One region of the Ornithinimicrobium cryptoxanthini genome, then DNA from elsewhere that is predicted to be linked to it. Evidence: predicted binding sites of a transcription regulator. Region 1 holds the regulator's gene; each other region holds the start of a gene.
What was found. Region 1 encodes HrcA, which represses chaperone genes, less so after heat shock. Its sites were predicted from a motif close to TTNGCACTCGNNNNNNNCGAGTGCNAA; they were not measured.
Positions count from the first base shown of each region.

Region 2: a site for HrcA is predicted at 4,857-4,883, ahead of groL (chaperonin GroEL). Genes of this name have one in related genera too.
Region 3: a site for HrcA is predicted at 5,363-5,389, ahead of groES (co-chaperone GroES). Genes of this name have one in related genera too.

Region 1 covers NZ_CP099490.1:2,310,175-2,317,925, forward strand. Annotated here, with positions in the region: partial or broken gene NF557_RS10645 (PhoH family protein) at 1-245, opposite strand, end outside; gene NF557_RS10650 (histidine triad nucleotide-binding protein) at 259-618, opposite strand; gene NF557_RS10655 (MFS transporter) at 679-2,040, opposite strand; gene NF557_RS10660 (16S rRNA (uracil(1498)-N(3))-methyltransferase) at 2,031-2,774, opposite strand; gene dnaJ (molecular chaperone DnaJ) at 2,771-3,892, opposite strand; gene hrcA (heat-inducible transcriptional repressor HrcA) at 3,906-4,934, opposite strand; gene NF557_RS10675 (peptidoglycan-binding domain-containing protein) at 5,144-6,295, shown strand; gene NF557_RS10680 (ABC transporter ATP-binding protein) at 6,297-6,953, shown strand; gene NF557_RS10685 (ABC transporter permease) at 6,993-7,751, shown strand, end outside.
Region 2 covers NZ_CP099490.1:632,348-640,098, forward strand. Annotated here, with positions in the region: gene NF557_RS02955 (DUF3263 domain-containing protein) at 1-8, opposite strand, end outside; gene NF557_RS02960 (uracil-DNA glycosylase) at 208-894, shown strand; gene NF557_RS02965 (SGNH/GDSL hydrolase family protein) at 942-1,760, shown strand; gene NF557_RS02970 (MBL fold metallo-hydrolase) at 1,948-2,811, shown strand; gene NF557_RS02975 (propionyl-CoA synthetase) at 2,816-4,768, shown strand; gene groL (chaperonin GroEL) at 5,042-6,673, shown strand; gene NF557_RS02985 (ArsR/SmtB family transcription factor) at 6,792-7,424, shown strand; gene NF557_RS02990 (MFS transporter) at 7,421-7,751, shown strand, end outside.
Region 3 covers NZ_CP099490.1:927,600-935,350, reverse strand. Annotated here, with positions in the region: gene NF557_RS04445 (GuaB3 family IMP dehydrogenase-related protein) at 1-7, opposite strand, end outside; gene NF557_RS04440 (dioxygenase family protein) at 141-947, shown strand; gene guaB (IMP dehydrogenase) at 952-2,478, opposite strand; gene NF557_RS04430 (WhiB family transcriptional regulator) at 2,730-3,065, shown strand; gene groL (chaperonin GroEL) at 3,147-4,751, opposite strand; gene groES (co-chaperone GroES) at 4,934-5,230, opposite strand; gene NF557_RS04415 (phospholipase D-like domain-containing protein) at 5,443-6,702, opposite strand; gene NF557_RS04410 (class I SAM-dependent methyltransferase) at 6,833-7,751, shown strand, end outside.

The DNA of each region.
Region 1 (7,751 bases):
CGGAACTCGTTGCCCCGCACCAGCACGTCGACGCGCGGGAAGGACCGCTCGATGGTGCGGAGCAGCTCGTCGCGCGGACCGAGCAGGGCGGCCATCGAGGTCTCCGGCGGGATCACCACCGTGTGCGTGGAGCCGCCGGCTCCCTCCCGCTCGCTGCTGCCGGTCCCTGCTGGCGCGGGGAGGTCGCTCGGTGCTGTGTGCTGGGGGTCGGTGTCTGCCGACCCCGGATGCTCAGGTTCTGTCATCAGGGGGCCAAGTCTAGCTGCGGCGCGGACCAACCGGTCCCAGCTGCTGGGCTCCCAGCACGTGCACGTGCACGTGGAACACCTCCTGGCCGGCGTCGGCGCCCACGTTGCTCACCACGCGGTAGCCGCTCTCGTCGATGCCCTCGAGGCGGGCCACCTCCCCCGCCGCGGTGAAGAGCTCCGCCACGCTGGCGGCGTCCTCCCCGGCCATCTGCGCCAGCGTGTCCTGGTGCGTCTTGGGGATCACCAGGACGTGGACGTTGGCTCTTGGGGTGATGTCCCAGAAGGCCAGCACGGTGTCTGTCTCATAGACCGTGTCGTGCGGGATCTCCCCGGCCACGATCTTGCAGAAGAGGCAGTCGCTCGAAGTCATGCCCTCACGCTACTGGCCGCCAGTGGTGCGGGTCGACGGGAGGGCTCGCGGACAGGGGTGTCAGGCCGGGCGGGAGCGGGCCGACGTGGCGACCGCTGCCATCCCGGCCAGGACCGAGGCAGCCGCGACGGCGAGGAAGGCGGCCTGCATCGATCCGGCATACAGCGCGGTGAAGACGGCGCCGACGGCGGCGAGCGCCACCGCTGACGCGAGCGCCTCGCTGACCTGCAGGGAGGAGGAGTTGCGGCCGAGCTCCTCAGGGGTGGACAGGCGCATGGTCATCAGAGAGGTCGTCGGATAGGCCAGCCCGACGCCGCCCTGGGTGATGCCCCAGATCACCAGGAGGGTCCAGCCGGGCCAGCCGAGGCCGACGGCGGTGAACAGCAGTCCCGTCCCGAGCAGGATGACCGAGCAGCCGACCACCATGACCCGCGCCCGGTCGACCGAGCCGCCCAACCGTCCCTGCAGCCAGGAACCGCCAGCCCAGGTGACCGCGCCGACAGCCAGGGCACCACCAGCCTGGGCCGGGCTGTAGCCGTGCAGGTCCTGCAGCAGCAGCGGCAGATAGGCCTCAGTGGCCATGAACGAGGCCCCGATCGCGCCGCGAGCGGAGATCACCGACGGCAGTCCCCTGCCGAGGGTGAGAGTGCCAGGAGGCAGCAGCCGCCAGGCGGCGACCCCGAGCGCGATCGCGAACGGCAGGCCGATCAGCACGTCCCGCCCGGAGATCGCCTCACCACCGAGGTTCAGCACCCCGACGCTCAGGGCCGCCAGCACCGCCCAGAAGATGGTGGACACTCCGAGATGGGCAGCGTCCTCGCTGGGCTCGGTGCGTCCGAGCGCGGGCAGCAGGACGGCCATGCTGAGCAGGACCAACGGCGCCACCCCGAGGAAGACCCAGCGCCACCCCACGTGCTCGACCACGACCCCGGTCAGCACGGGGCCGAGCAGGCCCGGCACGACCCAGGCCGCCGCGAGCAGGGAGAACATCTGCGGCCTCAGCTCGTCCGGGATCCCCTGCGCGATGACGACATAGATGGCGACGATGGCCATCCCGCTGCCGAGGCCCTGCAGGCCGCGGGCTGTCACGAAGAGCTCCATGCTGGGGCTGAGCCCGGCCGCGAGCAGCCCGGTGGCAAACGTGGCGGCTCCCGCGATCAGGACCGCGCGCGGGCCGGACCGGTCTGACCACCACCCGCCCAGGATCATGCCGATGACGCTGGCGGCGATGGTCGCGCTGAAGGCCAGGGCATAGAGACCGAGTCCGTCGAGGGCCCGGGCCACGGTGGGCATGGCGGTGCCGACAGCGATGTATTCCACCGCGAACAGCGAGATCAGAGCCGTGCTGCCGATCGCGATCTGTCGCAGCTCTGGAGCGAACAGTGAAGAGGGCAGTGCCTCGTCGGGCAGCGTCACGCCCATCGGGACCGGCCGCTGAGCAGCGCCAGCGCGGCGGATCCGGCGGTCGAGGTGCGCAGCACGGTGTCGCCCAGGCGCACCGTGCGGGCCCCGGCGTCGACCAGAGCCTGCGTCTCCTCCGGGCTGATGCCACCCTCCGGCCCCACGACCAGCAGCACCTCGCCCTCGACCGGCAGCTCTGCGGAGGCGAGGGGCTCGTGCGCCTCCTCGTGCAGGACGAGTGCCAGGTCGGCTGCCCGGACCCGTTCAAGGAGGGTGGACTGGTGGGCGAGCTCGGCGAGGACGGGCACCCTGGCGCGCCGGGCCTGCTTGGTCGCGGCCAGGAGCGTGCGCTCCCACTTGGCGTGGGCCTTGGCGGTCCGCTCGCCGCGCCAGACGACGACGCTGCGCGACGCCGCCCAGGGGATCACCTCGTCCACGCCGAGCTCGGTGGCCACCTCGATCGCCAGGAGATCGCGGTCGCCCTTGGCGAGCGCCTGCACGAGGGTGAATCGGGGCTGCGGCACGGGCTCGTCGGTCAGCTCCTCGACGACGAGATCGAGCTCGCCCCTGCCGACGACGTGGACCCGGCCGCGGGCGACCCGACCGGAGCCGTCCGCCACAAGGAGCTGCTCACCGGGGGCGAGCCTGGTGACCGTGGCGGCGTGCCGCCCCTCGGGGCCGTCCAGCACGACCACGTCGCCCGGAGCACGTCCCTCGAGCGCCCGGGCGCCCACGAAGAACAGGGGGGCGCTCACCTCGCGGAGAAGGCTTCCTTGAGCTTGCCGAAGATGCCGGAGCTGGCCGGGGCCATGCGACCCACGGGCTGGGACTCGCCCCGCTCCTCGGCCAGCTGGGCCAGGAGCTCACGCTGGCGGTCATCGAGCTTGGTGGGCACCCGGACATCGAGGTGGACGATGAGGTCGCCACGGCCCGTGCCCCGCAGGTGAGTCACGCCCTGGTCGTCCAGGGTGATGGTGTCCTGTGCCTGGCTGCCGGGCCTGAGGTCCACCTCGGTCGGCCCGTCGAAGGTGTCCACGATCAGGGTGGCCCCGAGGGCAGCGGCGGTCATCGGCACCTCGACCGAGCAGTGCAGGTCGTCGCCGCGCCGACGGAACGTGTCGTGCGGGCGCACGGCGATCTCGACATAGAGGTCACCGGCCTCGCCACCCCCGGGGCCGACCTCGCCCTCGCCTGAGAGCTGGATGCGGGTCCCGGAGTCGACGCCCGCCGGCACGCGCAGGGTCAGGTCACGACGGGCGCGGATCCGCCCCTCCCCGGCACAGTCGACGCACGGTTGCTCGATGAGCTCGCCGAAGCCGCGGCACTCGTGACACGGCCGCGTGGTCATCACCTGGCCGAGGAAGGAGCGCTGCACGGACTGGACCTCGCCGCGACCGCCACAGGTCAGGCAGGTGCGGGTGCCGGTGCCGGGCTGGCTGCCCGCACCCTCGCACGTGGAGCAGCGACCGGCGGTGTCGATGACCAGGGTCTCCTGCCCGCCAAAGACGGCTGTCTTGAGGTCGATGTCCAGGCGGACCAGGGCATCCTGTCCGCGCTGGACCCGTGAGCGCGGCCCGCGGGACCCGGCTGCGGCACCACCGAAGAACGCGTCCATGATGTCGCTGAAGCTGAACCCCTGGCCAAAGCCCTGGCTCGCCCCGGCATACGGGTCCTGACCACGGTCGTAGGCCGCGCGCTTGGTCGCGTCGGAGAGCACGTCATACGCCTGGCTCACCTTCTTGAACTCGACCTCCGCCTCCGGGCCGGGGTTGACGTCAGGGTGCAGCTCGCGGGCCTTCTTGCGGTAGGCGCGCTTGATGTCCTGCGCGGCCGCGTCACGCGACACGCCCAGGTCGGCGTAGTAGTCGTTCACTGCAAAAACCTCTCTAGCTGTCCAGGATCTCGGACACGTAGTGCGCTACAGCCCGCACCGACGCCATCGTCGTGGGGTAGTCCATCCGCGTCGGCCCGACCACACCCAGGCCTCCGGCGCTGCCATAGGTGGTCGTCACCACCGACGTCGACTGGAAGCCTTCATAGGTGTTCTCGGCACCGATGCTGACGGCCACGGCCTCCTCGTCAATGAGGGTGGCCATGTTGGACATCAACTTCAAAAGCACCACATGTTCTTCCAGGGCCTCCAAAACGGGGCCGATGGAGAGGGGGAAGTCGGTGACCACCCTGGCCAGGTTGGCCGTGCCAGCCAGGACCACGCGCTCCTCAGTCTGCGCCGACAGGGCCTCTCCGAGCGAATCGACGACAGCCTGCGCCACCACCTTGTCCCCCTCCACGATGCCGTCCATGGCCGCCGCCAGCAGGGCCGGCACGTCGGGCAGGGGACGCCCGGCGGCCACCGTGTTGAGCACGGTGCGCACCTCCCGGACGGTCTGCTCGCCCCGCAGGTCGCTCAGGTCACGGCCCACGTCAACCACCCGCTGCTCGACCCGGCCGGTGTTGACGATCAGGACGACCATCAGCCGGGTGCCGCCCACGGGCACCAGCTCGATGTGGCGCACGGAAGAGCGGGCGAGCGAGGGATATTGCATGACGGCGACCTGGTTGGTCAGCGAGGCGAGCAGCCGCACCGACCGGTCCACGACGTCGTTGAGGTCGACGGCGCCGGCGAGGAACTCCTGGATCGCGGTGCGCTCGGCCCTGGTCATCGGCTTGATGGCGGCCAGCCGGTCGACGAAGACGCGGTAGCCGGCGTCGGTCGGGATCCGTCCGGCGCTGGTGTGCGGCGCGGCGATCAGACCCTCGTCCTCGAGCTGGGCCATGTCGTTGCGCACCGTGGCAGCGGAGACGCCAAGCTGGTGCCGCTCCAGCAGTGACTTCGAGCCCACCGGCTCCGAGGTCCGCACATAGTCCTGGACGATGGCACGCAGGACTGTGAGCCGTCGCTCGTCACTGCTCATCCCGGTCTCCTCCTCCGACACTCCCTGGCACTCGTATGGGCCGAGTGCCAGTCTAGCGCCGTGGGGCACACGTGCCTGCCGTGCTGGTGCCTGACGGAAGTTGCCGCAGGTCACGATCGGGTCACGACGGGACTGATCGCTGCGTTCGCCACGACCCTGTGCGGTATCAATGGCGCAAGGGTCCTTCAGAGTCTGTGAGGCGGGTGGGCATGACGGCACGAAGGCGGGGTCGAGGGCTGCTCGTGGCCCTGGCGAGCCTGTTGGCACTGGCGCTCGCGGCCGGGGTCGGCTGGTGGGCGGCCAGGGCCACCCTGGAGCCGCAGACACCCGAGTCGGCCGCGACGGCACCGGATGTCGTGTGGGCGGAGGCGACGACCTCGAGCGTGGGTCGGTCACTGCCGTTGTCGACGACGCTGCGCCAGCCAGCTCGCACCGTGGCCTCAAACGCCCTGCCGGGTGTCGTGCTGTCCACTGCTCCGGGTGAGGTGGAGCAGGGATCCACGGTCTATGTCGTGGCCGGCACCCCGGTGCGGGTCGTGGAGGGCCAGGTCCCGTTCTATCGCGATCTGACCCGGGGCACGGAGGGTGAGGACGTCGCGCAGCTGCAGCAGGTCCTGGTCGACCTGGGCCACCTGGACGGGGAGGCCGACGGAGACTTCGGCTGGCGCACCGAGCGCGCGGTCAAGGCGTGGCAGAAGGAGCTCGGTCAGCGGCAGACAGGCACCATCCCGCTGGGTGAGCTAGTGGCGGTCGACCAGCTGCCGACCGTCATCCAGCTCGGCGAGACAATCGTGCGCGGTGCGACCCTCGGCGGCGGCGAGGAGGCGGTGCTGGCCCCCACCGGCGAGCAGCAGTTCGTCGTGGTCGTCACCCAGGACCAGGCCCGGATGATCCCCGCCGAGGCGACGGTGCAGGTCACCTGGCAGGAGCAGACCTGGCAGGCGGTCATCACCAGCTCGGAGCAGGACGACTTCGGCAACACCGAACTGTCCCTGTCCGCACCCGATGGCGGTCCCGTCTGCGGCGACGCGTGCGACACGCTGCCCGGCGATGCCCAGGTGACCCTGCGGTCCGAGATCGTCATCGTGCCCCGCATCGAGGGCACCGCGGTGCCCGCCGCAGCGGTGCACACCCGGGCCGACGGGTCGGCATACGTCATCACCGAGTCCGGCGAGACCGAGGTGACCGTGCGCGGCTCCGGGGGTGGTGTCGCGATCGTGGACGGCATCGAGGTCGGCACCCGCGTCCAGGCGCTGTCCGGCGCTCCTGGCGCCCCCGCACCTGCTCCGCAGCCCGCGCCGCAGGACACGGTGCCACCCGCGGACGAGGGCGGCGACGAGGCCCCCACGACGGAGGGCTGAGGTGCTCGCGGTGCGGGACCTGTCCTTCGCCTACACCCGCGGTGGTGAGGAGCTGTTTGACGGCCTGACCCATGAGTTCACCCCCGGCAAGGTGACCGCGGTGACCGGGCCGTCGGGGCGCGGCAAGTCGACGCTGCTCTATGTCCTGGGCCTGATGCTCACCCCTTCCCGCGGCGAGGTGATCCTCGCCGGGGAGCCCGTCAGCCGCGCCTCCGACACCGTGCGCTCCCGCCTGCGTGCAGCCGAGATCGGGTTCGTCTTCCAGGACGCCGCGCTCGATGCCTCCCGCATCGTCCTGGACTCGGTGATCGAGCCGGCGCTGTATGCCGGATGGTCGCCTCGGCGCGCTCGTGCCCGTGGCCGGGAGCTGCTGGAGCAGATGGGTGTGGCCGCCCGCGCCGACCACAAGCCCGGTGAGATCTCCGGTGGTCAGGCCCAGCGGGTCGCGGTGTGCCGGGCCCTGGTGACCGATCCGGCCGTGGTCCTGGCCGACGAGCCCACCGGCAACCTGGACCGAGGCAACGCTGAGGGTGTGCTCGCTGCGCTGACGCGTGCGACGAGCCACGGCCGGGACGGGGACGGTTCCGGCCGGACCGTGGTCATCGCCACCCACGACCCGTTCGTGCTGGAGCACGCCGACGAGGTGCTTGCCCTATGAAGTGGGCATCGCGCGGTGGGGCATCGTGAGGTGGGCACCGTGAGGTTCCTGTCCCTGGTCCGGGAGTCGCTCTCGACAGCCTGGGCCAACAAGGTGCCCACGGCACTGGTCGCCCTGCTGGTCGCCATCATGTGCGCAGCCACCCTGGCCACCGTCGGGCGCACCGCTGCCGCCGAGCAGCAGGTGGCCGACCGTCTGGACGCCGCCGGCTCCCGCCTGCTCGTCGTGACCGACACACGGGGCGGGGAGCTCATCACCCCGGCCGTGGTCCAGCTGTCACAGGAGCTGTCCGTCAGCGAACGGGCAGTCGGCGTGCAGATCCCGGTCGATGTCGTCAACAAGGTGGTCGGCCCAGGAGGCACCCGCGTGCCCGCCTGGACGGTCGACGGCGACCTCACCGACGTGCTGACGCTCACCGCCGGGCGCTGGCCGGGACCGGGCGAGGCCCTCGTCGCCGAGCGGGCCCAGCAGACCCTGGGGATGGATGACCCGGTGGGCGCAGTCCAGTTGGCCTCGTCGACGCAGGTCGGTGACTTCTCCGTCGTGGGTTCCTTCACTCCCAAGGAGCCGTTCGGTGCGTATGCCGCGGGGCTGGTGATCGCGGCTCAGCCCGGCGCCCCGTCGGACTCGCTCTATGTCGTGGTCACCGACTCTGCCGTGGCCTCCGCGGCCCAGTCGGCGGTGATCGGCCTCGTCGCCCCGCCGGAGTTCGACTCCATCGCGATCCAGTCTCCGGTGGCCCTGGCTGAGCTGCAGGCCGAGGTCGCCGCTGACCTGGGGACCTTCGGCCGCACCCTG
Region 2 (7,751 bases), 1.7 Mb from region 1:
GCTCCCATGCTGTCCCTTCCGTGCTCGTCCGCCGGGCGCCCCACCCGGCTCTGGCCCACACTCTACGACGCAAATGACAGGCTTGTCATTATGACGGGCCGCTGCATCGTCGAACTGTCAACCCCATTGATCCCGTCAGCATCACCAGCGCCGTGAGCACCACGGGCACAGTCGCACCGCGCTGCCACCCAGGCATACTGTGACGTCGTGAGCAGTCCGCCCACCGCCCCGCTGGCAGAGCTCGTGCACCCGTCCTGGGCTCGTGCGCTGGCCCCGGCGACCGACACGGTCCGCGAGCTCGGAGCCTTCCTGCGTGCCGAGGTCGAGGCCGGTCGCGGCTACCTGCCCCCCGGCGAGCACGTCCTGCGGGTCTTCTCGCAGCCACTGGACCAGGTGCGCGTGCTGATCGTCGGCCAGGACCCCTATCCCACCCCCGGTCACGCGGTGGGGCTGTCCTTCTCGGTCGCACCCGACGTGCGTCCGGTGCCCCGCAGCCTGCAGAACATCTATGCCGAGCTGGGCACCGACCTCGGGCTGCCGCTCCCGAGCACGGGTGACCTGTCACCGTGGGCCGAGCGCGGTGTGCTGCTGCTCAACCGGGTGCTCACCGTGCGTCCCGGAGCGCCCGCCAGCCACCGCAGCAAGGGCTGGGAGCAGGTGACGGACCTGGCGATCTCCGCGCTCGTCGGACGCGGCGGGCCGCTCGTCGCGATCCTGTGGGGTCGCGACGCACGCTCCCTGGCGGGGGACCTGGGCGATGTCCCCACGATCCAGAGCGCCCACCCCTCACCGCTGTCGGCGCGGGGCGGGTTCTTTGGGTCCCGGCCGTTCAGTCGGGCCAACGACCTGCTCACCGCACAGGGCGGAGAACCAGTGGACTGGTCCCTGCCCTGACACTCCCTGCTGGGCTGTCGTGACGGGCGATCCGGCACCATAGGAGCATGGCAGGCAGTGCAGACACCGGCAGCATCCGGCCGCGACCTCATGAGTGGAACCGCTATGTCGCGCTCGGCGACTCGATGACCGAGGGGCTGGGTGACCCCGGCCCGGACGGCGGGCTGATCGGCTGGGCGGACCGGCTGGCCGCGCTGCTGTCGGCCCACTCGCCGGACTTCACCTATGCCAACCTGGCGGTGCGGGGCCGGAAGCTGGCGGACATCGCCGGTCCGCAGATCGAGGCCGGGCTCGAGCTGCAGCCGGACCTGGTCAGCATCATCGGCGGCGGCAACGACATCCTCCGGCCCGGCGCTGATCCGGACGCGCTGGCTGCTGAGCTCGAGGAGGCGATCGCCACGATCCGGGCCTCCGGCGCCGACGTGCTGATGGCCACCCCCGCGGACCCGGCCGGTGCCCCCATCGTGGAGCGCACGCGCGGTCGCGCCGCGATCTATCTCGGGCACCTGTGGTCGATCGCCGAGCGGCAGGGCGCCTACCTGATGAACCAGTGGTCCTTCAGCTTCCTGCGCGACTGGCGGATGTGGGAGCCGGACCGGATCCACATGAGTGCCGAGGGGCACCGGCGGGTCGCCCTGGCGGCCTACGAGACCCTCGGTCACACCGCGGAGGAGGCAGACTGGCGGGTGCCCCTGCCACCTCAGCCCGCGCCGGGTCGGCTGGAGGCGCTGCGCGAGAACGCCGTGTGGGCCAAGGAGTATGCCGCCCCCTGGGTGAGCAGGCGCCTGCAGGGGAAGTCCTCGGGCGACACCATCGTGCCGAAGCGTCCGGAGCTCGGACCGCCGAGCACCCCCGACCGCCTCTGACGTCGTTCGCCTTCGTGTCGCGGCCCGCTCGGGTTCCTGGGCACCGTTGCGCGGCGTGCGGGAGTGAAATTTCACTATCGCAGCGTCATCAACCGTGCCCAGGTGAGACGGGGCGGATGCGCCCGACGTATGTGCCATGTCACACAACCACTTGGGACAGGTGCCCGCCCTCGCCTACGGTGAGCCCATGTCTGTGGCGACGATGCACGAGCTCGCGCCCGGGATCTTTGTGCGTCGGCACTCCGAGCTGGACCTCAACTGTGGTCTGGTGATCGGCTCCAAGCGGGTCCTGGTCATCGACACCCGCAGCACGGCAGACCGGGGGACCCAGCTGGCGGCGGCGGTGCGCGAGCTCACTCCGCTCGAGCAGGTGGTCGTCAACACGCACGCCCACTACGACCACTGTTTCGGCAACGTCGCCTTCCGTGACTCGCAGATCTATGGGCACGTCCTGGCGGCTGAGAGCCTGCAGCGGACGGCCGAGCACCAGCGCAGCCAGGTCGTCGAGCACCTGACCCGCACCGACCGCCCCGAGCTGGCGCAGACCTACCTGGACACCGAGGTGGTGCTGCCCTTCTATCTCGTCGAGGAGGACACCCCGATCGACCTCGGTGACCGCACGGCATACCTGCTGTTCGGAGGCAGGGCACACACCGACCACGACCTGGTCGTCGCGGTCCCGGATGCCGGTGTCGTCTTCTGGGGTGACCTGATCGAGCAGGGGGCGGACCCGGCGATGGAGGACTCCTTCCCGTTCGAGTGGGGTTCGACGGTTGCAACCCTGAGCGAGCACCCGCTGGTCAGGGACGCCTCGGTGCACGTGCCGGGCCACGGCGAGGCGGTCGACGCCGCCTTCGTGCAGCAGCAGCAGCAGGCCCTCTCAGCCCTCGCGACCGAGCTCGAGGCGGCTCTGGCCACCGGGGTGCAGGGCGTGGACGGCCTCATCGGCAAGACCCGCGGGCTCGGGTTCCAGGACGAGACGCTGCGAGAGGCTGCCGTGCGTGCGCTAGAAACCCGCCCTGGCGCGACCGGGAGCCAGCCAGCAATATAGGGCCATGAGCCAGGACGCCGGGACCGACAGCGGGAGTGACGACACGACCGGGGCCGCGGGTGACTACCGGGCGCTGGTCCGCAGCAGCCTCGATGATCCGGAGGGGTTCTGGGGCGCTGCAGCGCAGGAGCTGACCTGGATCCACCCGCCGAAGACGGTGCTCAAGGACCGAGCGCCGTTCTACGACTGGTTCCCGGACGGCGTGCTCAACGTCTGTTACAACGCGCTTGACCGTCATGTCATCGACGGCCGCGCCGACCAGCTGGCGCTGATCTATGACAGCCCGGTCACCGGCACGCAGCGCAGCTACACCTATGCCGAGCTGCTCGACGAGGTCGCCAGGTTCGCCGGCGTGCTGCGCGACCTCGGGGTCAGCAAGGGCGACCGCGTTGTGGTCTATCTGCCGATGATCCCCGAGGCCGTCATCACCATGCTCGCGTGTGCGCGCATCGGTGCGGTCCACTCGGTCGTCTTCGGTGGTTTCGCGCCGGCCGAGCTGGCCGCCCGCATCGAGGACGCCGAGCCCGTGGTCGTCGTCTCGGCCTCCTGCGGTGTCGAACCGACCCGGGTGGTGGAGTACAAGCCGATGCTCGACGAGGCGCTGCGCCGCTCGAGCCACCAGCCACAGCACTGCGTCATCGTCCAGCGCGAGCAGGCGCTGGCCGAGCTGGGGGAGACGGACCTGGAGTGGAGCCAGCTCATGCGCCCCGGCGCCATCGCGCCGGCCGAGTGCGTCAAAATCCTCGCGACCGACCCGCTCTATGTCCTCTACACCTCCGGCACGACCGGCAAGCCCAAGGGGATCGTGCGGGACAGTGGCGGTTATGCCGTGGCCCTGCGCTGGTCGATGAGCAACCTGTATGACGTGCAGCCGGGGGAGACCTGGTTCTGCGGCTCCGACGTCGGCTGGGTGGTGGGCCACTCCTACATCGTCTATGCCCCGCTGCTCACCGGCGCGACCACGATCCTCTATGAGGGCAAGCCGGTGGGGACGCCGGATGCGGGTGCCTACTGGCGGCTGATCCAGGACTACGGCGCCGTCGCCGCGTTCACCGCCCCGACCGCGATCCGCGCGATCAAGAAGGTCGACCCGGACGCGGCGCTGCTGGCCGGCTATGACACCTCCTCACTGCGGACCCTCTTCCTGGCCGGGGAGCGCCTGGACCCGGACACCTGGGAGTGGGCCACGCAGGCGCTGGGTGTCCCGGTGGTCGACAACTGGTGGCAGACCGAGACCGGCTGGCCGATCACGATCAACCCGGTCGGCATCACCCTGCTGCCGATCAAGCCTGGGTCGTCCGGGCCGGCGACCGTCGGCTACGACGTGCAGGTGCTCGATCCGTCGGGTCAGCCGACGGAGCCGGGGGTCGAGGGCGCGATCTGCATCCGGCAGCCGCTGCCACCGGGGACGCTGCCGACGCTGTGGCGCGACGACGAGCGCTATGTCAGCTCCTACCTGTCCGCCTTCCCGGGTTACTACCTCACCGGGGACGGGGGGTATGTCGATGAGGACGGCTATGTCTTCGTCATGGGGCGCACCGACGACGTGCTCAACGTCGCCGGGCACCGGTTGTCGACCGGTTCGCTGGAGGAGGCCCTGGCCGGGCACCCGTCGGTGGCCGAGTGCGCGGTGATCGGCATCCGGGACGCGCTCAAGGGCCAGGTGCCGCGGGCCCTGGTCGTGCTCAAAGCCGGGATCCAGCTCGACGAGGCCGGGACCGCCGCGCTGCAGGCCGAGCTGGTGGACCGGGTCCGCGCCGAGGTCGGCGCCGTGGCGGCGCTGCGCCAGGTCGACGTCGTCGACGGGCTGCCCAAGACCCGCTCCGGCAAGATCCTGCGCAAGACGATGCGCCAGATCGCCGACGGCGACGAGGCGGTCGTGCCGTCCACGATCGAGGACGTCTCGGTCCTGGACGGCCTGCGCGGGGTGCTGTCAGGCCCCGATCGCTCGAGCTGACCACGCTGAACCCTCGCTGCAGGGACGGTCCGGGAGGCTCGCGTGACGGCATACGGCTGGCTGTTTCGTGCGTGGAACACCCCTGGCATTTGCACTCGGACCCCCCGAGTGCTAATCATGGACTTAGCACTCTGACCATGAGAGTGACAGAAATGACCGACTGAGTGAGGGTCGGCCAAGCCGGTGCGACGTGAGCCTGGTGCGGCTGGTCCGTCCGTCGCGGGCACGAGGTCGGTCGCCAACCCCGTTCAGCGTGTGGGAGGAACCACCCGAATGGCCAAGACCATTGCTTTTGACGAGGAGGCCCGTCGCGGGCTCGAAAAGGGCATGAACACCCTTGCCGACGCCGTGAAGGTCACCCTGGGCCCCAAGGGACGCAACGTCGTCCTGGAGAAGAAGTGGGGCGCGCCCACCATCACCAACGATGGTGTGAGCATCGCCAAGGAGATTGAGCTCGAGGACCCCTACGAGAAGATCGGCGCCGAGCTGGTCAAGGAGGTCGCCAAGAAGACCGACGACGTCGCCGGTGACGGCACGACGACGGCGACCGTCCTGGCTCAGGCCATGGTCCGTGAGGGCCTGCGCAACGTCGCGGCCGGCGCGAACCCGATGGCCCTCAAGCGCGGCATCGAGAAGGCCGTCGACGCCGTCTCGACCGAGCTGCTCTCGATGGCCAAGGATGTCGAGACCAAGGAGCAGATCGCGCAGTCCGCGTCCATCTCCGCGGCCGACGACGAGATCGGCAACATGATTGCCGAGGCCATGGACAAGGTCGGCAACGAGGGCGTCATCACCGTCGAGGAGTCCAACACCTTCGGCCTGGAGCTCGAGCTCACCGAGGGCATGCGCTTCGACAAGGGCTACATCAGCCCCTACTTCGTCACCGACACCGAGCGCATGGAGACGGTCCTGGAGGACCCCTACATCCTCGTGCTCAACTCCAAGATCAGCGCGATCAAGGACATGCTGCCCGTCCTGGAGAAGGTCATGCAGTCCGGCAAGCCGCTGGCGATCATCGCCGAGGACGTCGAGGGCGAGGCCCTGGCGACCCTGGTGGTCAACAAGATCCGTGGCAACTTCAAGTCCGTGGCCGTCAAGGCTCCGGGCTTCGGTGACCGCCGCAAGGCCATGCTGGCTGACATCGCCATCCTCACCGGTGGCCAGGTCATCTCCGAGGAGGTCGGCCTGAAGCTGGAGACGGCCGAGCTCGACCTGCTGGGCCACGCCCGCAAGGTCGTCGTCTCCAAGGACGAGACCACGATCGTCGAGGGTGCCGGCGACGCCGACGCCATCGCCGGTCGGGTCAAGCAGATCCGTGCCGAGATCGAGAACTCGGACAGCGACTACGACCGCGAGAAGCTGCAGGAGCGCCTGGCCAAGCTGGCCGGCGGTGTTGCGGTGATCAAGGCCGGCGCTGCCACCGAGGTCGAGCTCAAGGAGCGCAAGCACCGCATCGAGGACGCCGTCCGCAACGCGAAGGCTGCCGTCGAGGAGGGCATCGTCGCCGGCGGTGGCGTGGCGCTCATCCAGGCCGCGACCGCCTTCGACAACCTCTCCCTGGAGGGCGACGAGGCCACTGGCGCCAACATCGTCCGGGTCGCCATCGAGGCCCCGCTCAAGCAGATCGCCATCAACGGCGGTCTTGAGGGTGGCGTCGTGGCGGAGAAGGTGCGCAACCTGCCCGCGGGTCACGGCCTCAACGCCGCGACCGGGGAGTATGGCGACATGCTGGGCTTCGGTGTCGCCGACCCGGTGAAGGTGACCCGTTCTGCCCTGCAGAACGCCGCCTCCATCGCAGCCCTGTTCCTGACCACCGAGGTCGTCATCGCGGACAAGCCGGAGCCGGCCGCCGCGATGCCCGCCGGTGACGGTGGCATGGGCGACATGGGCGGCATGGGTTTCTGACCCACGCCGACTGAAGTTCCCGCGTTCCTCGCGGTCAACCAGCAACGGGGCGGTCTCCTCACGGAGGCCGCCCCGTTGTTTTGTTGACAAACGGACGGGATTCACCGACCATACTGTGATGACCGACGATACGACACTTCCCGACCGGGACGCCTCGGATGGACCGGAGCCGGGTGCGGCGGTCCCGGACTACGAGCTGCTCGATGCCCTGACGCTGGAGGACCCGGCGCAGTACCGCGCGCTGTTCGAGGAGACTCGCCAGGCGATCGTCGCCCTGCTGCGCGAGCGGGCCGCGACCATCTCGGAGCTGGCCGCCGTCCTCGACAAGCCCAAGGGAACGCTCGGTCACCACATGCAGGTGCTCGCCGACGCGGGCCTGGTGCACGTGGTCCGCACCAAGAAGGTGCGCGCGTTGGAGGCGAAGTACTGGGGCCGGACCGCGCGGATCTTCTTCTATGAGCACCTGGACACCGGACATGGGCAGCGGGTGCTGGCACGGGCTGCCGCTGAGGTGGGCCAGGCCGAGGCGGAGGCCGAAGCAGCGGGCCTGGACGTGGCCAGGGTGCTGGACGTGAACCGACGTGATGTCCGGATCCGGGCCGAGCGGACCCGTGAGTTCCGGCACCGATTGGGAGAGCTGCTGACCGACTTTGCCGACGAGCCCCGCTCCGGGGATCAGACCTATGCCCTCGTCTATGGGATCTTCCCGAGCGCGACGCCGTCGTTGCCCACCGCTGAGGACGAGGCGTGAGCACCCGCGTCGCCTCGCGACCCGGCCTGGGCCGCAACTACTGGAAGCTGTTCAGCGCCTCGGTGATGACCAACCTGGGGGACGGTCTGATGTCCGTCGCGCTGGTGTGGCTGGCCTCGGCGATCACCCGCGACGCGCTGCTGATCGCGCTGGTCGGCCTCGCCTCGAGGCTGCCGTGGCTGATCTTCTCGCTGCCGGCCGGAGTGATCACCGACCGCTTCGACCGACGACACCTGGTCGCCTGGATGGACGTCGCCCGGGTGGCCGTGATCGCCGGCTTCGCGGTGGTGGTCCTGCTCCACCAAGACGGGCTGCCGACTCCTGAGC
Region 3 (7,751 bases), 1.4 Mb from region 1:
CATTCACCCGCTCAGGCTACAAGCCCGCGACCAGGAGGTGGCGGACCAGGTTCCCTCCGCCATACAGTGACCCCAGCCGGGACCACCTGGGTCGGCGGCTTGTCGCAGGCGTCATGTCAACGGTTGGCCGGAGGCACCACATGGACCAGAACAGCTCGCACCAGCCCAGCAGTGAGCGTCAGCCCGTGCTGTATCTGAGCCACGGGGCCCCGCCGCTGGCCGATGACACGACGTGGACCGGCCAGCTGCACGCCTGGTCGGACCGCCTCCCCCGACCCAAGAACATCCTGATGGTCTCCGCGCACTGGGAGAGCGCCCCGCTGACCGTGAGCGCGAGCCAGCAGCAGGTGCCGCTGGTCTACGACTTCTGGGGCTTCCCGCAGAAATACTTCGAGGTGGAGTATGCCGCGCCGGTCGCCCCCGACCTGGCCGACCAGGTGAGCACGATCATCGGCGACTCGGTCCACCGGGACGAGGGCCGCGGGCTGGATCACGGCGCCTATGTGCCGCTGGTCGAGATGTTCCCCGACGCGGATGTGCCGGTGCTGCAGATGTCGCTGCCGACCCTGGATCCGCGGGAGCTGTTCGAGATCGGCCGCAAGCTGGCCCCGCTGCGCGACCAGGGGACGCTGGTCGTCGGGTCCGGCTTCACCACACACAACCTGAAGTGGTTCAACCCGCGCAACCCGGCCGACGCCCCGCCGCCCCAGGTCTCCCAGGAGTTCGACCAGTGGGCCGCCGAGGCCCTGGCGCGACAGGACGTCGACGCCGTCCTGGACTTCGAGACGAGGGCGCCGGGGGCCCACGAGGCGCACCCGCGCACCGAGCACTGGGCCCCGTTGTATGTCACCCTCGGCGTCGCCGATGCCAGCGGCGGGCTCGACAACGAGGTCGCCGTCGACGGGTTCTGGTACGGCCTGTCGAAGCGGTCGTGGCAGTTCGGCTGAGGCCTTAGCTGCCCACGGCGTAGTTGGGCGCCTCGACGGTCATCTGGATGTCGTGCGGGTGTGACTCCTGCAGGCTCGCCTGGGTGATCCGCACGAACCTGCCGCGCTCCTGCAGATCCGGCACGGTGGCAGCTCCCACATAGAACATCGCCTGCCGCAGACCGCCCGACATCTGGTGCACCACGTTGGAGAGTGCTCCCTTGTAGGCCACCCGGCCCTCCACGCCCTCGGGGACGATCTGGTCGTCGCTGCTGACCTCGGCCTGGAAGTAGCGGTCCTTGGAGTAGGACTTCTTGCCGCGCGAGCTCATCGCCCCGAGCGAGCCCATGCCGCGATAGGACTTGAACTGCTTGCCGTTGACAAAGATCAGCTCGCCCGGGCACTCCTCGCAGCCGGCCAGCATCGAGCCCATCATCACCGACTCGGCACCGGCGACGAGCGCCTTGGCGATGTCGCCGGAGTACTTCATGCCGCCGTCGGCGATCACCGGCACCCCGGCCTCGCGCGCTGCCAGCGACGCCTCATAGACGGCCGTCAACTGCGGTGCCCCGATGCCGGTCACGACGCGGGTCGTGCAGATCGCGCCGGGCCCGACGCCGACCTTGACCGCGTCGGCGCCGGCGTCGACGAAGGCCTGCGCGCCGGCCCTGGTGGCGACGTTGCCGCCGACCACCTGGACGTGCCGGGTGGCCGGGTCCGTCTTCAGGCGCTGCACCATCTCGATCAGCATCCGCACGTGGCCGTGGGCGGTGTCCGCGACGAGCACGTCCACGCCGGCGTCGATCAGGGTGGTGGCCCGCTCCCACGCATCACCGAAGTAGCCGATGGCGGCGCCGACGAGGAGCCGACCCTGGCCGTCCTTGCTGGCATGCGGGAACTGCTCCGACTTCACGAAGTCCTTGACGGTGATCAGCCCGGCCAGCCGGCCCTCGTCGTCGACCAGCGGCAGCCGCTCACGCTTGTGCGCCCGCAGGATGGCCGTGGCCTCCTCGCGCGTGACGTCGGGAGAGGCGGTGACCAGCGGGGGCGGGGTCATCACGTCGCGGACCAGGGTCTGCTCCCACTCCGCCACCGGGGTGAACCTGAGGTCACGGTTGGTGCAGATCCCCAGGAGGTGTCCCTCCGGGTCGACGACAGGGAGACCGGAGACGCGGTACTCGCCACAGACCCGGTCCAGGTCCTCCAGGGTGGCGTCCGGGCCGATGGTGACCGGGTTGGTGATCCGCCCCGTCTGGGTCCGCTTGACCAGATCCACCTGATAGGCCTGGTCCTCGATCGACAGGTTGCGGTGCAGGATGCCGATGCCGCCGTGCCGGGCCATGGCGATCGCCATCCGGCCCTCGGTGACCGTGTCCATCGCCGCCGACACGAGCGGGAGCCGCAGGCTGATCTCCCGCGTCAGGCGACTGGTGGTGTCGATCTGCTCGGGGACCAGGTCGGTCTCGCCCGGCAGCAGCAGGACGTCGTCGTAGGTCAGTCCGAGAGTCTGGAAGGGGTCGGGCACGGCAGAGCGTGAGTCGGCCTGGGTCATTCCTCCAGTCTAGGCACCGTCAGTCCGGTCTCCGCGCCACCACCAGGAGCGGCCAGGAACGGCATGGTTGGTCGTATGCCGAGACTCGCGTCTCGGATTCCCTTGCAGCACTGCGGGTGCGGAGAGTAAATCTTCTCCCAATATTTGGCCGGAGTGGGGGTGATCAGGGTTACAGTGCGTGTGACCGAACGAACCACTCCGACCGGGCACACAACGGGCGGCGACTCTGATCCAGATGTGAGGTGGCGCTGGTGGCTGACACGACTACCGGACCTAGTCCGGTTGCCGAGCAATGGGAATGGCAGTTCGAGGGGCTGTGCCGCACAGTCAGTCCAGAGCTGTTCTTCCATCCAGAGGGCGAGCGGGGCTCGGCACGACGGCGGCGTGACGAGCGCGCCAAGCGGTTGTGCCTGGAGTGCCCCGTGCTGCAGCAGTGCCGTTCGCACGCCCTCAGCGCCCGCGAACCCTACGGCGTCTGGGGCGCCATGACCGAGGAGGAGCGCGCGGCGATCCTCGCCGATGCTGACATCAAGCCCCCCGCGACCCGGGTCGCAGACACCAGCGAGCCGGGCCGCAACACGGCCTGAGGGTCCCGCCACTCCCGGTGACACGACAGAACCCGGTCCCCCACGTGTGGAGGACCGGGTTCCGTCGCCTACGACGTCAGGTCAGTGGCTGTGGCCGTGACCGTCCGCGTCGTCGCCCTCGGGCTTCTCGACGACCAGCGTGTCGGTCGTCAGCACCATCGAGGCGATGGACGCCGCGTTGCGCAGCGCCGAACGGGTCACCTTGACCGGGTCGATGACCCCGGCAGCCAGCAGGTCGCCATACTCACCCGTGGCGGCGTTGAGGCCCTGACCCGGCTCCATCTCGGCCACGCGGGTGGTCGCGACGTAGCCCTGCAGGCCAGCGTTCTCAGCGATCCAGCGCAGTGGCTCCTGCACCGCGAGGCGCACGATGTTGACACCGGTCGCCTCGTCGCCCTCGAGGTTGAGCCCGTCCAGGACGGTCGACGCGTGGATGAGCGCCGAGCCGCCACCGGCGACGATGCCCTCCTCGATCGCCGCACGCGTCGCGGACACGGCGTCCTCGATGCGGTGCTTCTTCTCCTTGAGCTCGACCTCGGTGTGTGCACCCACCTTGATCACGCAGACGCCGCCCGAGAGCTTGGCCAGCCGCTCCTGCAGCTTCTCGCGGTCCCAGTCGGAGTCGGTGTTGGCGATCTCGGCGGTGATCTGGTCCACGCGGGCCGCCACCTCGTCCGAGGCACCCTCACCGTCGACGATGACCGTGGTGTCCTTGGTGGAGACGACGCGACGGGCCTTGCCCAGGACCTCGAGGCCGACCTGGTCGAGCTTGAGCCCGACCTCCTCGGCGACGACCTGGCCACCGGTGAGCACGGCCATGTCCTGCATCATCGCCTTGCGGCGGTCACCGAAGCCGGGCGCCTTGACGGCCACCGCGTTGAACGTGCCGCGGATCTTGTTGACCACCAGGGTGGACAGGGCCTCGCCCTCGATGTCCTCGGCGATGATCAGCAGCGGCTTGCTCTCGCCGACGACCTTCTCCAGCAGCGGCAGCAGGTCGGCCACGGCCGAGATCTTGCCCTGGTGGAAGAGGATGTAGGCGTCCTCGAGGACGGCTTCCATGCGCTCTGCGTCAGAGACGAAGTAGGGCGAGAGGTAGCCCTTGTCGAACTGCATGCCCTCGGTGAAGTCCAGCTCCATCGCGGTGGTGGAGGACTCCTCCACGGTGATGACGCCGTCCTTGCCGACCTTGTCGAACGCCTCGGCGATCAGCTCACCGATCGTCTCGTCCTGGGCGGACAGGCTCGCCACCTGGGCGATCTCGTCGCGACCCTCGAGCTCACGGGCGTTCTCCAGGAGACGGTCCGAGATGGCCGTGACGGCCTGGTCGATGCCGCGCTTGAGGCCGGCCGGACCGGCGCCGGCTGCGACGTTGCGCAGGCCCTGGTGGACCATCGCCTGGGCGAGCACGGTGGCCGTGGTGGTGCCGTCACCGGCGACGTCGTTGGTCTTGGTGGCGACCTCCTTGGCCAGCTGAGCACCCAGGTTCTCGTAGGGGTCCTCCAGCTCGACCTCACGGGCGATGGTGACACCGTCGTTGGTGATGGTCGGTGCGCCCCACTTCTTGTCGAGCACGACATTGCGACCCTTGGGGCCCAGGGTCACCTTGACTGCGTTGGCGAGGGCGTCGACGCCCCGCTCCAGCGCCTTGCGGGCGCTGTCGTTGAATTCCAGCTGCTTGGCCATCAGTGAGACGGTCCTTCCATAGCGGTGGGTCAGCGCACGACACCCCGGCGACGCCTGCGTGCTGCAGGAGTCCCGGGGCGTCGGCGCAGGTCAGTTGCCGACGAGGCTGTCGGCCCGCAAGGACACACTCGGCTTCCGCGCCCCGTTCCGGGACTCGCAAAGCTCGTGTCCTCGCGAGGCTGTCAGCCGACGACTGCCAGCACGTCACGCGCCGACAGGATGAGGAGCTCCTCGCCGCCGTGCTTGATCTCGGTGCCGCCGTACTTGCTGTAGATCACGCGGTCACCGACAGCGATGTCGAGCGGGATGCGCTCGCCGCCGTTGTCGTTGAAACGGCCCGGGCCCACGGCCAGGACCTCGCCCTCCTGGGGCTTCTCCTTGGCGGTGTCCGGGATGACCAGGCCGGAGGCGGTGGTCTGCTCGGCCTCGACGGCCTTGATAACGATCCGGTCTTCGAGCGGCTTGATGGAAACCGACACGTTGGGACCTTCCCTTCACGAGTCTGAACTGTCTAGGTCAGTGTCCGGAGCGGGCCGCCGTCGCGGGGGTCGGCTCGTGCCGGGCGTTGGCACTTGCAGGTGCAGAGTGCTAACTCTGAATCTATGCACCGATTAGCACTCGGTCAAGCCGAGTGCTAGAAAACGTCGCTCGCAGCCGCACCACGGGGGTCGCCAGGGGCGCCGGCCAGGGCTCACAGCAGCGGGTGCAGCGGCTCCAGGATCCACTCGGCCAGCTTGGACGCCCTGCCCCGGGACTCCCACTCCCGCAGGGTGAGCTCCCGGGCGTTCTCCAGGTCGCGCCGGAAGATCCGTTCCATCTGGTCGGCCTGCCCGACGTCATGGATCTCGAGGTTGACCTCGTAGTTGCCGATGAGTGAGAGCCGGTCGATGTTGGCCGTCCCCACGGTGGTCCAGGTGCCGTCGACGGTGGCGGTCTTGGCGTGGACCATGACGTCCTGATAGAGGAAGATCCGCACGCCACCCTCAAGCAGCTTGGTGTATTGCGAGCGGGCCACCCAGTCTGCGACGACGTGGTTGGACGCCTCGGGCATCAGCACCCGGATGTCCACCCCACGCCGGGCGGCCGCCAGCAGTCCGCCCATGATCTCGCGGTCGGGGATGAAGTAGCCCTGGGTGATCCAGATCCGCTGGGTCGCCCGGTCGATCGCCTCGAGATAGATCCCGCGGACCGGGAAGACCAGCCGGCTCGGCTCGTTGCGGGCCGCCAGGATCCGGGAGTTCCAGACCGGCGAGCCGCTGTCCTCGAGCGTGGGGTGGTGGCGCTTGCCGTGCCTGTTCCAGAAGTCGACGAAGGTGTTCTGCAGCTCCCACACCGCCACGCCGCGCACCCGGATGTGGGTGTCGCGCCAGGTGCGGGCATACATGTCGCCGATGTTGTAGCCGCCGACGAAGCCGACCTTGCCGTCCACCACGAGCACCTTGCGGTGGTCCCGGCCGGTGCGCCGCACGTTGATGACCAGCCCGGAGCGGATCGTCGGGAACTTCAGCAGGTGCACCGACTCCGGGAAGGTCTTGAACTCGCGCGGGACGACCAGGTTGGCGAAACCGTCGAAGACGACGCAGACGGTGACGCCCCGCTCGGCCGCGCGGATGACGGCGTCCTTGAACCGCTGCCCGATCTGATCGCCCTTCCAGATGTAGGTCACCAGATAGACGAAGTCGGTGGCGGCGTCGATGGCGGCCAGCATGTCCTCGAAGAGGTGCTCGCCGTAGGTGTAGGTCGTCAGGTCGTTGCCGTCGACGTCGGCACCCAGGGGCTCGTCAGGCGGCACCGAGTGCTCGTCGGGCGTGCGTCGCTTGCGCAGCGCATCGACGCCGGTGAGGGCTATCGCCAGGCTGATGGGCGTGGCCACGCTCGCGACACCGGTCGCAATGATGACCCGGCGGGCGCGGCGGGCCCGCCGGCGGATCGCGCTGCGGCGTCGGCTCATGGACCAGAACCTATCCCGTCACCCTGGTTCCGTCACTCGGGTATCCGTCCCTGTTGCCGCCTGTCCGTTGCGCTCCCGTGCGTCTGTCGTCGCGTCACTCTGCTGTCTCCTCCTCTGGGAGGATGGCCCGGTGGACCCGCAGACCGTCGCCGCGCTCAGGGCGCCCGCGGCGTGGGCCGTGTTGCAGGCACTGCCGGAGTATGCCGAGGGCTCGGCACTCTCGCTCAGCACCCGACTGCGCGACGAGGGTCACGACCCGGAGCTCGTGGCGGCGCTGCTCACGCAGTCCCGGCTCCGGCTGCGGGGGCGGGTCAAGTTCGGCGACCGGGTCGACCAGATGCTGCTCACCCGCGACGGCGTCGAGCAGGCCAGCCGGTGGCAGCTGGCGGCACGGCACGCCGACCGCTTCGCCGCCGCCGGCCTGGACACGGTCTGGGACCTGGGGTGCGGACTCGGCGGAGACGCCCTCGCCCTGTCTGAGGCGGGGCTGCGGGTCGAGCTGGTCGACGCCGACCCGGGCACGGCGGCGATCGCCGCCGTAAACGTGCGCGACTCCGCCACCGCACGGGTGCGGACCGCCGCGGTCGAGGACCTCGACATCACCCCGCGGCCCGGGACCGGCGCCTGGCTCGACCCCGCGCGCCGTCTGCCCGGCCGCACCGACGCCCGCGGCCGCACCACGCGGACATTCTCGCTCGACCAGCTCTCCCCCAGCTGGGAGCAGGTCCAGCAGGTCGCGGCACGGCTCGGGCACGTCGGCGCCAAGCTGGCACCGTCCTTCCCCCACGATGCCGTGCCCGTCGGTGCAGAGGCACAGTGGGCCTCGTTCGGCGGGGAGGCCCTGGAGTGCGCCCTGTGGTGGGGCGACCTCGTGCACCACGAGGGGCGCACCGCACAGGTGCACCTCGGGGCCGCCGGGGACGGTCGCTGGCTGGAGGTCCACGACGACGGCGGCGGGCCCGCAGACAGCGCCGCCGGCCCGGACGACCTGGGCGAGTGGCTCTATGAGCCCGACCGGGCGGTGCTCCAGGCCGGCCTGACCGGGGTGC